DNA from 4 places in the Blautia luti genome. Region 1 is predicted to be linked to each of the others. Evidence: predicted binding sites of a transcription regulator. Region 1 holds the regulator's gene; each other region holds the start of a gene.
What was found. Region 1 encodes Rex, which represses fermentation and respiration genes when NADH is low (regulators of the CRP and FNR family bind a similar motif). Its sites were predicted from a motif close to ATTGTTAANTANTTAACAAT; they were not measured.

Region 1 (4,222 bases):
TAAAGGGATCTCCACTCCCGCTTCTGCCACACGTCCGGAAAATTCCTGATATCGTTCCAGCTGCACCATGGCAGGACTTCTGTCGTATTCATCAGCCCTTGCAAAATGAGTAAACATTCCCTCAATCTCCAGATTCGGAAGTGCAGCGATCTTTCTGATCTCTTCCACGCTCTCCGGTATATCCGCAAAACCAATCCTGGTCATTCCCGTATCCAGTGCGATGTGAATATGTACTGTTTCTCCCTGACTGACAGCCTCTGCGGAAAGCTTTCTGGCTTCCTCATATTCGCAGACTGCAGGACGTATATGATTTCTCACAAGCTCCGGATAATATTCATCAAACACAATTCCCAGGATCAGGATCGGTTTCATCACACCTGCTTTTCGAAGAGCAAGTGCCTCTTCTGCAGTAGCTGTGGCAAATCCCCATATATAATCATAATTCTGGATCAGATGAGCGATCTGAACAGCCCCATGTCCATAGGCATTCGCTTTGACTACCGCGATCATTTTTGTATCCTGCGCAATGTTCTTTCTCATCTCGTGGAAATTATGTTCCACTGCATCCAAGGAAATCACTGCTTTCACTCTGTTACATTTTTCCATCATCCATGTCGTCCTTTATTCTCAGTATTTCCGGTAAAAACCGGATAATGTCCCTTGCGGTCATTCCTCTTTTTCCACATACTTCTGCTGCCCTGTCTCCTGCAAGTCCGTGAACAAAAACTCCCAGCGCTGCAAGCTGTACCGGAGGAATCTTTTTCTCTGCTGAGAGATACATGCAAAGCACTCCCGCCAGCACACCGCTTAACACATCGCCGCTTCCTGCAGTGGCAAGCCCGGCATTCCCGGACAGGTTCAGATAGGTTTCCCCTGAAGGCCCGGCAGTTACTGTACAGGCATCCTTCAGAACACAGACAGTACCTGTTTCTTTTGCATATTCATATGCGGTTTCCATCAATGCATCCTGGATATCACTGATCATTGTTTTATTCAGGCGGCTCATTTCCCCGATATGAGGAGTCAGGATCACATTCTCACCCAGATATTTCTTCCATTCATCATGGACTGAGAGAAGATTCAGGCCGTCTGCATCCAGGATCACCGGTCTGCCGCATTCTGCTGCATGGGATAAAAACCACTGTGCGCGTTCTCTGCTCCGGCCGGATACTCCAAGTCCGGGACCGATCACCAGAACATCACACCAGTTCAGCATCTGTCTGTTCTGCTCTTCATTAAACTCGCAGGATACCATCGCCTCCGGGAGCAAAGTCTGCAGAGAGATTCGATTCTCCTCCACAGTCTGGATCTTCACCATTCCCGCCGAACATTTAAATGCCGCTGCAGCACTTAAATAAGCAGCGCCGCACATCTCCGGTGATCCCACTACCAGAAGGACCTTGCCAAAAGTCCCCTTATTTCCATAAGGCAGTCTGGGCGGCATCAAAGACAGATCCTCTTTTCCCAGATAATGTACCTGCAGTTTCTGTTTCGGCTCCGGATAGATTCCGATATCTGCAGTAATGATCTCTCCTCCCAGCATACGTCCCGGATAAAAACATAAACCTCTTTTCCGGAATGCAAAGGTTACCGTAAGATCTGCCCGAAATGCAGTTCCCATCTCAAATCCGGTATCTGCATTGACACCGGAGGGAATATCTACAGCCACTTTAAATGCATCTGCCTCGTTCAGTTCCCGGATCAGCCGGGCATAGCTGCCTTCCACAGGACGGGCCAACCCAACCCCGAAGATGGCATCTACTATAGTAGTATATTCATCAGTTCTTAAGTTATGCTCCTGTAAAACACCATAGTATCTGGCTGCCTTTAACTGACATTTCGTTTCTTCTGTCATCCGCTCTTCTTTTCCCGCCAGATAAAAACAGGTTTCTATCCCGGCCAGATGCAGAAGCCTGGCAATTGCCAGCCCGTCTCCACCATTATTTCCGCTTCCGCAAACTACCAGGATTCTTTCCCTGCTTCCATTTTTCAGCCGCTTTCTGAGCTCTTCTGCAGTCTTTAATGCAGCTCTTTCCATCAGCACCAGTGACGGGATTCCTGCTGTTTCGATGGTATTTCGATCCAGTGCTTTCATTTCACAGGCAGTTACGATCTCCCTCATTTTCTCACCTCTCATTGCATAAACCCCAATTTATATGTAAGTATACACCCTTTTTCACCAAAAGAAAAGCTGTGATCGGATAAGATCACAGCTTCTTCGCTGTCATTGTGTTACTGTTCACTTCGTTCTCAGCACCAATTATTCCATAGCTTCATGCTCTTTTCGATACTCGCTGAGATTGTAGGACAAGGTCATAAGGCTCTCAGACAGATGTACATTCTCTACCATAACGTCCTCTGGTGCATCCAAATCAATATGTGCGAAATTCCAGATTGCTTTAATACCGTTTTCAATGAGGATCTTCGCCATTTCCTTTGCTTTGTTCTTCGGAAGAGTGAGCACCGCAATTTCTACCTCATTCTCCTTCAGAAACAAAGGCAGGTCACTGAGCATCTGAACCTCAATCCCGCGTACTGCAATTCCTTCCAGTACAGGATTTACATCAAAAATACCAACCAGTTTAAATCCCCGTTTCTCAAAATCTACATAATTCGCCAGTGCCTGTCCCAAATTACCCGCACCCAGGATAATCATAGGATGCACTGTGTCCAGACCCAGTATCTTACCGATTTCCGTATATAAATAACGTACATTATAACCATAACCCTGCTGACCAAAACCGCCGAAATTATTTAAATCCTGACGAATCTGGGAAGCTGTCACATGCATTTTCTTACTGAGATCATTGGAAGAAATTCTCTCTACATTCTCTTCCATCAATTCACCAAGATAACGGTAATAGCGAGGCAGACGTTTGATGACCGCTTTTGAAATCTCCTTAGCTTCCACAAATTTTCCCTCCTTATTTATCTATGTCAATTATACCGAAATGTTATTTTATTGTCAAATTGATTTTGTACCTTTTAAACAATTCCTGCATATATTTTTTATGAATTTTCGATTTATGCTTTTAAAAGCCTCCGGATTCCGTTATAATGGTATGCGGTTCGCAATATTTCAAGAAAAATAATTACTATATCGGAGGAATTTGTATGATCTTATCATGTCAGAACATCTGCAAATCCTTTGGCGAAAAGGTGATCCTTCAGGATGCCAGTTTCCATATAGAAGACAGAGAAAAAGCCGCACTCATCGGCAATAACGGAGCCGGTAAAACTACCCTGCTCCGTATTATCATGCACGAGCTTTCCCCTGATTCCGGCAATGTGGTACTCGCCAAAGATAAAAATATCGGGTATCTTGCCCAGTATCAGGATATCCACGGCCACCATACTATCTACGAGGAGCTGATCTCCACCAAGCAGCACATCATCGACATGGAGAATCGTCTGCGCAGCATGGAACAGGAAATGAAATCAGCCACAGGCGAGGCTCTGGACAGCCTGATGAATACCTACACCAGACTCAGCCATCAGTTTGAACTGGAAAACGGATATGCTTATAAAAGTGAGATTATGGGAGTATTAAAAGGCCTCGGCTTCACAGAAGAAGATTTTCCACGCCAGATCGAAACTCTTTCCGGCGGCCAGAAAACCCGTGTAGCGCTGGGCAAACTTTTGCTTTCCAGCCCGGATATCCTTCTCCTGGATGAGCCTACCAACCATCTGGACATGGAGAGTATTTCCTGGCTTGAAACCTATCTGCTCAACTACCCGGGAGCTGTATTTATCGTTTCCCACGATCGTTATTTTCTGGACAAAGTTGTAACAAAAGTCGTGGAGATCGAGACCGGTACCATGCGCATGTACAGCGGCAATTATTCTGCCTATGCCTTGAAAAAAGCCCAGCTTCGTGATGCCCAGTACAAGGCTTACCTGAATCAGCAGCGGGAGATCAAACATCAGGAAGCCGTAATTACCAAGCTGAAATCCTTTAACCGTGAGAAATCCATCAAACGTGCTGAGAGCCGTGAAAAAATGCTGGATAAGATCCAGCGTATTGAGAAGCCCCAGGAGATCCAGAATCAGATGCGTATCTCCTTAGAGCCCAGATACGTCAGCGGAAATGATGTTCTTAATGTAGAAGAACTTTCCAAATCTTTCCCGGGACAGACCCTTTTCTCCAATATTTCTTTCGAGATCAAACGTGGTGAACGGGTAGCGCTGATTGGAAATAACGGTACCGGAAAAACCACTATGC
Region 2 (4,222 bases), 940 kb from region 1:
TCATGTTCATTTTCCAGTTACCAGCGATAATTTTCTTTCTTGCCATGATAATTTATCTCCTTAGTGTCCCTGTGGGACGTATTCTTTTCTTACTTATCGTTTGCTGCTGCAACGCCCGGGAGTTCTTTTCCCTCCAGGAATTCAAGAGATGCACCGCCACCTGTGGAGATGTGTGTCATCTTGTCGCCATAGCCAAGGATGTTAACTGCTGCTGCAGAATCACCACCACCGATGATTGTTGTAGCATCTGTGTCAGCAAGTGCTTTGGCAACAGCTTCTGTACCATGAGCGAAATTCGGCATTTCGAAGCAGCCCATCGGTCCATTCCATACAACTGTCTTAGCATCTTTTACAGCGTCAGCGAAAAGTTTCTCTGTTTCCGGTCCGATATCCATTCCTTCCCAGCCATCCGGGATCTCACCACGTTTCACAACCTGAATGTTGCAATCGTTAGAGAAGTCATCACCGATTCTGTTATCTACAGGAAGAAGAAGTTTCACGCCTTTTTCTTCAGCTTTCTTCATCATGTCTAATGCATACTGAAGATAATCATCTTCGCAAAGAGATTTACCGATATGTCCACCCATAGCTTTGGAGAATGTGTAAGACATACCACCACCAATGATAAGAGTATCTACTTTATCAAGAAGGTTATTGATTACAGAAATCTTACTGGAAACCTTAGCTCCGCCAAGGATTGCAACAAATGGTCTTTCAGGATTGTTAACTGCATTTCCAAGGAAATCGATTTCCTTCTGCATTAAGTAACCAACAACTGCTGTATCAACATATTTAGTTACGCCAACGTTAGAGCAATGTGCTCTGTGTGCTGTACCAAATGCGTCATTTACGAATACATCGCAAAGAGAAGCAAGTTCTTTGCTGAATTCGTCTCCGTTCTTTGTCTCTTCTGCACGATAACGTGTGTTCTCAAGTAAGATAACATCTCCGTCTTTCATCTCAGCTACTGCTGCTTTTGCATTTGGTCCTACTACTTCAGGATCTGCTGCAAATTTAACTTCCTGTCCTAATAACTCGGAAAGACGTTTGGCAACCGGCGCAAGAGATAATTCCGGTTTCGGTTCTCCCTTCGGTTTTCCAAGATGAGAACAAAGAATAACTTTTCCACCATCAGCGATCAGCTTCTTAATTGTAGGAAGAGCTGCAACCAGACGGTTCTCATCTGTAATTTTTCCATCCTGAAGCGGAACATTGAAGTCACATCTTACAAGAACTTTTTTACCCTTTACGTTGATATCATCAACAGATTTTTTATTCAGCATTTGTGGTGCCTCCTTAATAATATTCTTTAACTGTTACCGCATATTTTGTAAACAGTAACATATGATTTCCATGCATCTGCCAATTGTCGGCGGCAATATGCATACTGTTCAGACAACGCGAAAAGAGTCCGGCCCATTTCAGACCGGACCCTTCGTTGGAGTCTATTCTTCTACACTTACTGAAAATTAAGCGTTCAGCAGTTTACCAAAATGTTTGATTGTACGAACCATCTGGCTTGTGTAGGAGTTTTCGTTGTCATACCAGGAAACTACCTGTACTTCTGTTGTGCCATTCTCAAGTGGAAGAACCATTGTCTGAGTAGCATCGAACAGAGAACCAAATCTCATACCAACGATATCGCTGGATACGATTTCATCTTCGTTGTATCCGAAGGATTCATTAGAAGCTGCTTTCATAGCTGCGTTGATCTGTTCTTTTGTTACGTTTCCTTCAACAACTGCTGTTAAGATTGTTGTAGAACCTGTTGGGGTAGGAACACGCTGAGCAGATCCGATTAATTTGCCGTTCAGTTCCGGGATAACAAGACCGATAGCTTTAGCAGCACCTGTGCTGTTAGGAACGATGTTAACTGCAGCTGCACGGGATCTTCTTAAATCACCTTTTCTCTGTGGTCCATCAAGTGTCATCTGATCGCCTGTGTAAGCATGGATTGTGCACATGATACCAGATTTGATTGCAGCAAGGTCATTTAATGCTTTAGCCATTGGAGCTAAGCAGTTTGTTGTACAAGAAGCTGCGGAGATGATGTGGTCTTCTTTTGTAAGAGTTTCATGGTTTACATTGTAAACGATTGTCTTAAGGTCGTTTCCAGCCGGAGCGGAAATGATAACGTGTTTAGCACCTGCATCGATATGAGCCTGAGCTTTGTCTTTGGATGTATAGAATCCTGTACACTCAAGAACTACGTCTACACCGATTTCTCCCCATGGAAGTTCAGCAGCGTTAGCTTTTGCGTAAATTTTGATTTCTTTTCCGTCAACTGTGATGGAATCTTCTCCTGCTGTTACTGTGTCTGCAAGAGCATATTTTCCCTGTGTTGAATCATATTTTAATAAGTGAGCAAGCATTTTAGGAGATGTTAAATCGTTGATTGCTACGATTTCAAATCCTTCTGCTCCAAACATCTGACGGAATGCAAGACGTCCAATACGTCCAAAACCATTGATTGCAACTTTTACTGCCATGATAAAATTCCTCCTATGAATTAAGTGGTTAATTATGGTAATCCTTTGTTTGTTAAAGAATCATCAACCTGTAATGTATTGTACATAATTCCAAACAAAAATTCAAGACCATTTTCTAAAAAACAGATAAAAAATACGTAAAAAAAGAAATAATGTGCTATACTCTATATGCAGTACAGTGCTTTTTTGTATGAGAGTACAATAAACCGTGCACTGCCTGAAATTTTCATGATCTATGGAGGTATCTTATGAACAGACGTATCTTGTGGGACTGCCATATGCACTCCTCTTTTTCTGCCGATTCTCCCACTCCCATGGAAGATATGATCCGGCAGGCAGTTTTCCTCGGACTCCAGGGAATCACGTTTACAGAGCATCTTGATCCTGACTACCCTGCCACTCCTGACGGTCTGGACTTCTCGCTGGATATTCCCTCTTATCAGGAAAAGCTTTTTCAGCTTCAGGATACATATAAAGATAAAATCCAGATACGCTTCGGCATAGAACTTGGCCTGCAGATGCATTTAGCCGACTATTTTCATTCGCTTATGCAGGAATTTCCTTTTGATTTTGCCATTGGCTCTTCTCATCTGGTCCACGGTTTCGACCCTTATTATCCGGAATTTTTCCAGGGACGTAAGGAATCGCGTTGCTACATGGAATACTTTGAATCCATCCTGGAAAACCTTTCCTGCTGCAAAGATTTCGATGTATATGGTCACATTGACTATATTGTAAGATACGGTTCAAATAAAAACCGCGAATATTCTTACGGCCGCTACAAAGACATTCTGGACGAAATCCTGAAAAAGCTTATCTCCATGGGAAAAGGAATCGAGCTGAATACCGGCGGCTACCATTATGGTCTGGGAGAGCCCAATCCCTGCGTGGGAATTATCCGAAGATACAGGGAACTTGGGGGAGAGATCATCACCATCGGTGCTGATGCACACACACCTGACAAAGCAGCCTATGCATTTGACAGGGCAGAAGCGGTTCTTGACCGCTGTGGATTCCGCTATTATACAGTGTTTAAAGAACATAAGCCTGAATTTCTGCCTCTTTGAGAAAACCGGCAATGTTGGGCAAATACAAAAATCCTGCAATGTACGATCTTATCTTGTACATTGCAGGATTTTTCTCTTTATTTCTGGACTCTTTTAAGAAATTTTCCAATAACTCCCATGTCTTCTTCGTCTTTATCCAGAGATTTCTCATATCCTTTGCGGATCCAGCTTGTAATCGCCTCGATCACTACAGGTGAAAATGTCATCAGCAGGAATACCAGAATGATCATTCCGAACTCCAGAGAACCTAACGTAAGAAGATTTTGCAGAATTACCGCTCCACCAAAAAATACAAACTGCATTCCGTAAATGATCACTTTACGATAGGTGTTCAGCGGAGAATATACGGTTCTCAGTGCCGCCATATAATTCCAGCCGGTTACCAGCACACAGGCTGTATTCAGCATCGTATTGGAATGATATACATTCTGACATACGAGCATAATGGTAAATACGCATCCTGTGATGGTAACTGCCGCCGGAAATGCATTCATAAACACATGTCTCAGGAATGTATGGTCAATCTTATCGTAATTATTCTCCTGTGTCAGCAGAAATGTAGGAATCCCTACCGCACATGCACTGATCAGAGACATCTGGATCGGCTCAAAGGGATAGGCATCTCCGAAAAAGATCGTGATCAATGACAAAAGAACGGAAAAGATC
Region 3 (4,222 bases), 390 kb from region 1:
TTTCCAAGTCCGCACAGAGCCATGTTCTGAACCATGTTTGCAAGTTCTTCCAGTTCATCCAGGTCGGACATCTCGCCCTTTCCTGCTACAATTCTCTCCAGGATCTCAAGCATACGCTTGGTACCTTCACGACACGGAACACATTTACCACAGCTCTCACGCTGAGTAAAGTTCATGAAGAATCTGGCAACTTCTACCATACAGGTATTCTCGTCCATAACTACCAGACCGCCGGATCCCATGATCGCATCTAACTTCTTAACAGAATCAAAGTCAAGAGGTGCATCTAACTGGTCAAGGATCAGACATCCGCCGGACGGACCACCGATCTGAACACCCTTAAATGCAGCACCACTCTTTAAGCCGCCGCCGATATCATAGATAATGTGACGGAGCGTGGTTCCCATAGGTACTTCAATCAGACCTGTATTCTCAATAGAACCAGTCAGTGAGAATGTCTTTGTTCCAGGGCTTCCCTCTGTACCGATGGTACGGAACCAGTCAGCTCCTTCAAGAATGATTTTCGGTACATTGGCATAAGTTTCTACGTTATTAAGAACTGTAGGTTTACCCCACAGACCTTTCTCTACAGTACGAGGTGGTTTTACACGAGGCATACCTCTGTTTCCTTCAATAGATGCGGTAAGAGCAGAACCTTCACCACATACGAAAGCACCGGCACCTCTGTTGATATGTAAATGGAAGTTTACGCCGGAATTTAAAATATTATCACCTAACAGGCCGTATTTTTCCGCCTGTTCAATCGCCATTCTCAGTCTCTTTACAGAAAGAGGATATTCAGCACGAACATAAATATAACCGTCTTCTGCGCCTACTGCGTAAGCTGCAATGGTCATACCTTCGATCATCTTATATGGATCACCTTCCATTACGGAACCATCCATAAATGCACCAGGGTCACCCTCATCACCGTTACATACTACATAACGGATCTTCTCTGCCTGACGTGCAACCTGAGACCATTTCTTTCCTGCTGGGAAACCAGCACCGCCACGACCACGAAGACCAGACTTGCTTACTTCATCAATTACTTCCTGAGGTGTCATTCCTCCCACTACTTTTGCAAGGGCCTGATAGCCACCTACTGCGATATATTCATCAATGGACTCTGCGTCAATCTTACCACAGTTTTCCAGAACGATACGTGTCTGCTGATTCAGGAACGGAATGTCATCCGGATGTGGACAGACAGTGTCATGATCCTTATAGAACAGTCTCTCTACCGGTTTACCTTCCAGAATAGTTTTCTCTACGATTTCCTTGCAGTCTTCCGGCTGTACATGTACATACTGATAATCGTACGGTTCGATTCTCATCAGAGGTCCAAGTTCGCACAAGCCCTGGCATCCTGTTTTGACTACGCCTACATGAGGCACGTCTTTCTGCATCTCAACGGTTACGCCGTCAATTCTCTCACAGAGTGTTGCCATCTCATCATAAATCTTCTGGGCACCGGATGCGATACATCCTGTCCCTGAACAGACAAGAACGCGACAGGTGTAGGATTTGATCTGTTCATTTACCTCTGCCTGTTTGTTTAACAGGTCGTCCCTGCTCTTAATACTCATACGCACTCACCTCTCAATTCGTTCAAAAGTTCAACTGCTTTCTCAGGTGTCATTTTAGGATGTACTTCATCATTTACAGTCAGTGTCGGTGCAAGTCCGCATGCACCAAGACAGGATACGGTCTCTACTGTAAAAAGCATATCATCTGTGGTATGTTTCTTATGACTTAATCCCAGTTCTTTCATTAACGCCTCTTTTACAGGCATGGATTTTCTTACATGGCAGGCTGTACCATCACAGACTTTAATGACATATTTTCCTTTCGGCTCAAAGGAAAAGTTCTCATAGAATGTGGCTACGCTGTAGGCTTTCGCCTCTTTTACTCCGATTTCTTTTGCCACATAAGTGAGCAGTTCACCCGGCAGATAGCGGTATTCAGCCTGAATATCCTGCATGATCGGGATCAGTGATGCCGCTTTTCGTCCGTAGTGTTCGATAATCTCATCCGTTTTTTTGTAATAAGACTGGTCTAACATTCGGTTCCCTCCTTAAAATTAGTTTTTTACCTCTCCGCATTTTTGTTTTAGTCACTTTTTACATATGTGCTGTCTGTATTATACATTATGCATGCATTTTCCACAACACCATATTTGCATTTTTCTGAATTTATTTGATATTTTTTACATATAATTCATTTTTACATTGAATTACATGTAAAAAATGCGCAATTTCTTTAACAAGTGTGTTAAATAAAAAACATGACATTTTCTTCCTTTTTTGATATATTTTTATCGTTAAAAGAGCGCGGAAATAAATTTATAGGAGATAACAAAAGAATATGAGAACTCTTGATACCCCAGTAAAACAGATTCGCCGAAAGATCTTCACCGAAGTGGCAAAACTTGGTTTTGAATCTACCGATGATACTCTGATCCATGATATTGAATCTATCCCGTATAATATCGTACAGGAACGGGCCCAGTACCGTGAGAGTATCTACCGTGAACGTGCAGTTGCCAGTGAGCGTGTAAGACTGGCCATGGGTCTTTCTCTTCGTCCAGAGAATAAAGCAGTTCATCTGACTGATGGAGTGGAAGCTTCCAATATTGATGAGAAATATTATGAACCGCCGCTTATGCAGGTTATCCCATCTGCCTGTTCTGCCTGTCCTCCTAATATGTATGAGGTAAGCAATATGTGCAGAGGATGTGTGGCTCATCCATGTATGCAGGCTTGTCCAAAGGGTGCAATCTCTATGGTAAACGGCAAATCTCATATTGATCAGACAAAATGCGTGAAATGCGGAAAATGCAAATCTGTCTGTCCATATGATGCTATTTCTCATAAAGAACGTCCGTGTGAACGAGCTTGTGGTGTAAAGGCAATTGGAAGTGATGAACTTGGCCGTGCACAGATTGATAATAAGAAATGTGTTTCCTGCGGTATGTGCATGGTAAGCTGTCCGTTTGGAGCTATTTCTGACAAGTCCCAGATTTTCCAGCTGGCTCATGCACTTCGTGAAGGAACTGAGATCATTGCAGAGATCGCACCTGCCTATATCAGCCAGTTTGGAGATGCGGTAACTCCGGGCAAATTCCATGCAGCACTGTCAGCACTTGGATTTACCAAAGTATATGAGGTTGCACTTGGTGCTGATATCGGTGCCATCAGCGAAGCTCATCATTATGCAAAGGAGGTTGCTACAGGTAATCTTCCATTTCTTCTCACTTCCTGCTGTCCTTCCTGGTCCATGCTTGCAAAGAAGCAGTTCCCGACCATGATCGATAATATCTCCCAGGAGCTGACTCCTATGGTCGCTACTGCAAGAAGTATTAAGAAAGAACATCCGAATGCACATGTTGTATTTATCGGACCATGTGCAGCCAAGAAACTGGAAGCTATGCGTAATTCTGTACGAAGTGATGTTGATTTTGTCATCACTTTTGAGGAATTATGGGGACTGTTTGATGCGAAAGGAATTGATCCGGCTGCTATGGAACCGTCATCCAGTCTGCATGATGCTACTGCTGCAGGCCGTGGATATGCAGTTGCAGGCGGTGTTGCAGGTGCTATCGAAGCATGCTTAAAGGAATATTATCCGGATATACCGGTACATATCGAACATGCGGAGAGTCTGGCAGAATGTAAGAAGATGCTGACTCTGGCAAAGGTTGGTAAGTTAAACGGATGTATGATCGAAGGTATGGCATGTCCCGGTGGATGTATGGGAGGTGCCGGAACCAATGCACCGTATGCAAAAGCTGCCAAAGCATTAAAGAGTTATCTGGCTTCTTCTACGGAGAAGCTTCCATCAAAAGAGCTGGAAGAAATTGAACTGAACTAAAAATATTGTCACAATAAAAAAATGTCCCAGAGTCATATTCTGATATGCTCCTGGGACATTTTTTATCTCGGTGTAAAATCCTGCAGACAGGATCCGTTTTTATATTTAATTATGTTCATGTTCTTCATGGAATCTTTTATACTTCTCAACAAACATCAACAAGAAACTGACTGTAAGGAATCCACAGGAAACCCAGATCATTCGGATTCCGAAATGAATGGATAAGTTTCCACCGATACCTGCACCTACTGCAAACATGAAGATGATTCCAAAATAATACATCGCCTGTTCCAGCTGTTTCGGCTTCTTTTCACGGAAATATCCTGATATGGCTGCGGTACCGCTGCGT
Region 4 (4,222 bases), 200 kb from region 1:
TGTAGTAAAGTCGTCTCCTGAATTCAGGTAATTCTCAATATCTGCATCTGCCAGTCCGATGATGGTATCTGTAAGACCCTCAGCGGTGTTTACCAGTGTGTTTTTTACAGAGTCATCAACCTTATCAGCAGCAAATACCATGGAAGTACTGCCGATGATCAGTGCAGCCATTACGAGAAGTGCCATGCAGACAGAAGTTATTTTTTTGAATGTCTTCATATGCTTCACCTCGCTTAGACCGTTCCGTGTTTCTTAGACGGACGATCTTCCCTTTTTGTGAACAGCATTTCAAATGCACCGATTACATATTTTCTTGTGTCAGCCGGGCTGATCACAGTATCAACATAGCCTCTTTCAGCTGCAGAAGCGACACCATTCTGAAGTTCTCTGTACTGAGCAGCTTTCTCGTTTAATGTAGCAGCGTCAGCATCTGCATACATGATCTTTGCAGCGAGGGAAGCATCCATCATACCGATTTCTGCGTTATCCCATGCATATACAAGATCTGCACCGATGGATTTGCTGTTCATTGCAACGTATGCTGTACCGTAAGCCTTACCGATCACTACGTTTACCTTCGGAACTGTAGCGTCTGCAAATGCAGCAACCAGTTCTCCGACAGATTTCGCCATCATCTTCTCACTGCATACAGTGGCTTTGAAGCCTGTTGCATTGGTAAGAGTCAGTACCGGAATATCAAAAGCATCACAGAATTTCACGAAATCAGCTGCTTTTCTTGCACCTCTTGCAGAGATGGTTCCGTCAAATTCTTCTGTCTTATTGCCTTCAGCATCGTATACTTCACTTCTGTTCGCAACAGCACCTACAGTAGCTCCGTTTAAGCGGACAAATCCTGTAACCATGTCTTTCGCGAAATCAGCTTTTGTCTCAAAAAATACGCCGTTGTCAGCAATCTGTGACAGAGCGATTGCTGTGTCACCTGCACAGTTCGCAAGATCTGCACATACACGGTTCAGATCATCTGTGCATTCTGTGTAGTTATCTGTATCTTCGTTATTAGAAGGAAGAAGTGATACTAAAGAACGAATCTGGCCAATGATTTCTTCTTCTGTACCAACACCATCGATCACACCTGTTTCAGCACTCTGGAATGCTGCAGCTGCTGTGTCGCATTTGTCTTTGTTATTTCCTTCCAGTGCGTTTGGTGTATTGATGAACATTTTTCCTTTTTTCTCTTCTACAAATGTGAAATCTGTAAGAGCAGGAATAACTGCCATACCACCGCCACAGGTTCCGAATACAGCTGTGATCTGCGGAACAACGCCGGAAGCCAGTGTCTGTTTCAGATAAATCTCGCCAAAAGCTTCCAGAGCATCTGTAGCTTCCTGAAGACGGATACCTGCGCAGTCAACCAGTCCGATAACCGGTGCACCTGTTTTCATTGCCAGATCATAAAGTCTGGTAATTTTCTTCGCATGCATTTCACCAACAGTACCGTTTAATACAGATGCATCCTGGCTGTATACGTAAACCAGTTTGTCATCGATTACGCCATATCCGGTGATAACACCGTCAGATGGTGCTTTGTTTTCAGTGATGTTGAAATCTGTAGATCTGGCTGTTACGCTCTGACCGATTTCGACAAAACTGTTTGCGTCAAGCAAAGAAGTAATTCTTGTGCCTGCTAAGCTTTGTGTTGCATTACTCATTCTTGTTTGCCCTCCATCTTTATGAGAATTTTTAAAAGTTAACCCAAAAATTTAGCCGATTATAATTCTACCTTTTTTGGAAGGATATTTCAATAATTTTTTGACTTTTTTGTTAAAAAAATGGCAGAAAGTTAAAAAAGCCTGTTTTATCCGGCATCTTTCACTTAATAAAACATATTTCTATTTTCTGACCTGAACAGCATATCAAGCATACCAGATTTTTTCGAAAAACAATAGATTAATTTTATTATATAGCAGGTATTATCAATTAGATTTACGGAATGCTTTGTTATATAATTAACATATCAAAGAAATCCAGTAAAAAATCCAGGAGGAAACGCATAATGAAAAGCAATTATCAGCATATTTTCACACCACTTACAATAAAAAATATGACTATCAAAAACCGTATTGTTATGATGCCTATGGGAACTAACTACGGAGAACAGAATGGAGAAATGAGTTTTCTTCATATCAATTATTACAAAGAACGCGCAAAAGGCGGCACCGGTCTGATCATCGTAGAGAACGCAAGTGTAGATTCTCCGCAGGGTTCCAACGGAACTACTCAGCTTCGTATTGACCATGACAACTATCTACCACGTCTGTACAAATTTACAGAAGAAATTCACAAATACGGTACCTGTGTTGCAATTCAGATCAACCATGCAGGTGCTTCCGCAGTTTCTTCCCGTACAAATATGCAGCCGGTTTCCGCATCTGATGTACCTTCCAAAGACGGCGGTGAAATCCCGCGTCCGTTAACTGTAGAAGAGATCCATCATATTGTAAAGAAATACGGAGAAGCAGCCAAGAGAGCTCAGGCAGCAGGTTTTGATGCAGTAGAAATCCACGCAGGGCATTCCTATCTGATCAGCCAGTTTCTCTCCCCTCTGACAAACAAACGTACTGATGAATTTGGCGGATCTGTAGAAAACAGAACACGTTTTTGCCGTATGGTCATCGAAGAAGTAAGAAAACAGGTTGGACCATTCTTCCCGATCCTGCTCCGTCTCAGTGCAGACGAACTGATGGAAGGCGGAAACACTCTGGAAGATACTCTGGAATACCTTGAATATGTACAGGACGAAGTTGATATCTTCGACGTTTCCTGCGGTTTAAATGGTTCTATCCAGTATCAGATCGATGCAAACTACATGAAAGACGGATGGCGTTCCTACATGCCAAAAGCTGTCAAGGAAAAATTCGGCAAGCCATGTATCTCCATGGGTAACATCCGTGACCCGAAGGTTGCTGAACAGATTCTTGCAGACGGCGATGCAGACCTGATCGGTATGGGACGTGGCCTGATCGCAGAACCTGCATGGGTAAACAAAGTTGCTGCAGGCAAAGAATGTGATCTTCGTAAATGTATCTCCTGTAATATCGGATGTGCCGGAAACAGAATCGGCTTCAACCGCCCGATCCGCTGTACTGTAAACCCATCCGTACTTGAAGGCGATGTTTATAAGAAACAGCATGTAAATAAAAACTGTAACGTTGTAGTTATCGGCGGTGGTACTGCCGGACTGGAAGCTGCCTGTACAGCCGCTGAAGTAGGCTGTAACACTTTCCTTTTGGAAAAAGGCGAAACTCTTGGCGGTCTTGCCTCTATCATCTCCAAGATTCCTGCAAAGAAACGTCTGGCTGACTTCCCGAACTACCAGATCCACAGAGCAGAGCAGCTTGACAACCTTTACATCTTCAAGAATACAGAAGGAACACCGGAAAATATCCGCAAGTTCCATCCAAACCTGATCGTAACCTCCACTGGTTCCGCACCACTGCTTCCTCCGATCAAAGGTCTTCATGACCGTATCGATAAAGAAGGCGGCAAAGTTGCTTCTATCCTTGGAATGATCAACCATATCAACGACTATCCGGAAGATATGACAGGCAAGAAAGTTGTTGTTGTCGGCGGCGGTGCTGTTGGTCTTGACGTTGTAGAATTCTTCGCAGCAAGAAATGCTGAAATCTCTATTGTAGAGATGATGGATCAGATCGGACGTGACCTTGACCCTGTTACAAAGAATGATATGAAAGATCAGATGAAGAAACACCATGTAGCTCAGCTTACAAAAACAGCCCTTCAGGAAGTAAAAGACAGCTCTTTCCTTGTAAAAGATGCACAGGGCGAGCGCGAACTTCCATTTGACTATGGCTTTGTATGTCTTGGTATGAGAGCTCAGGGACAGCTTTATACAGAACTGGCAAATGCATTCGCTTCCGAAGATATAGAAATTCTGAATATCGGTGACAGCAAACGTGCAAGAAGAATCATCGACGGAACTATGGAAGGAAGAAATATCCTCAACACACTTTCTCTGATGGGATATCTTCAGTAAAATACTTTACAACAAATTACGAAAGGAGCTATTATAATGGCTGAAAGAATTACCGGACATACTGAATTAATCGGTCTGATGGCTTACCCGATCCGTCACTCCAGCTCTCCTGCAATGCAGAATGAGGCTTTTGCAAAACTTGGGTATGACTACGCTTACCTTGCATTCGAGGTTGGTGCAGATGAAATCGAAGACGCAGTAAAAGCG

Region 2: gap (type I glyceraldehyde-3-phosphate dehydrogenase) is a predicted target of Rex. The motif match lies at 2,538-2,557, and genes of this name have one in related genera.
Region 3: R8695_RS09640 (4Fe-4S dicluster domain-containing protein) is a predicted target of Rex. The motif match lies at 2,306-2,325, and genes of this name have one in related genera.
Region 4: R8695_RS06790 (acyl-CoA carboxylase subunit beta) is a predicted target of Rex. The motif match lies at 1,779-1,798, and genes of this name have one in related genera.

Annotation. Positions count from the first base shown of each region.
Region 1 covers NZ_AP028156.1:1,652,209-1,656,430, reverse strand. The annotation lists gene alr (alanine racemase) at 1-606, opposite strand, end outside; gene R8695_RS07805 (NAD(P)H-hydrate dehydratase) at 593-2,137, opposite strand; gene R8695_RS07800 (redox-sensing transcriptional repressor Rex) at 2,261-2,911, opposite strand; gene abc-f (ribosomal protection-like ABC-F family protein) at 3,115-4,222, shown strand, end outside.
Region 2 covers NZ_AP028156.1:2,593,055-2,597,276, forward strand. The annotation lists gene tpiA (triose-phosphate isomerase) at 1-46, opposite strand, end outside; gene R8695_RS11985 (phosphoglycerate kinase) at 90-1,283, opposite strand; gene gap (type I glyceraldehyde-3-phosphate dehydrogenase) at 1,470-2,489, opposite strand; gene R8695_RS11995 (histidinol-phosphatase HisJ family protein) at 2,738-3,556, shown strand; gene R8695_RS12000 (cation-translocating P-type ATPase) at 3,634-4,222, opposite strand, start outside.
Region 3 covers NZ_AP028156.1:2,042,822-2,047,043, forward strand. The annotation lists gene R8695_RS09630 (NADH-quinone oxidoreductase subunit NuoF) at 1-1,589, opposite strand, end outside; gene R8695_RS09635 (complex I 24 kDa subunit family protein) at 1,586-2,065, opposite strand; gene R8695_RS09640 (4Fe-4S dicluster domain-containing protein) at 2,368-3,873, shown strand; gene R8695_RS09645 (YoaK family protein) at 3,979-4,222, opposite strand, start outside.
Region 4 covers NZ_AP028156.1:1,455,533-1,459,754, reverse strand. The annotation lists gene R8695_RS06795 (OadG family transporter subunit) at 1-219, opposite strand, end outside; gene R8695_RS06790 (acyl-CoA carboxylase subunit beta) at 234-1,670, opposite strand; gene R8695_RS06785 (oxidoreductase) at 2,015-4,015, shown strand; gene R8695_RS06780 (shikimate dehydrogenase) at 4,052-4,222, shown strand, end outside.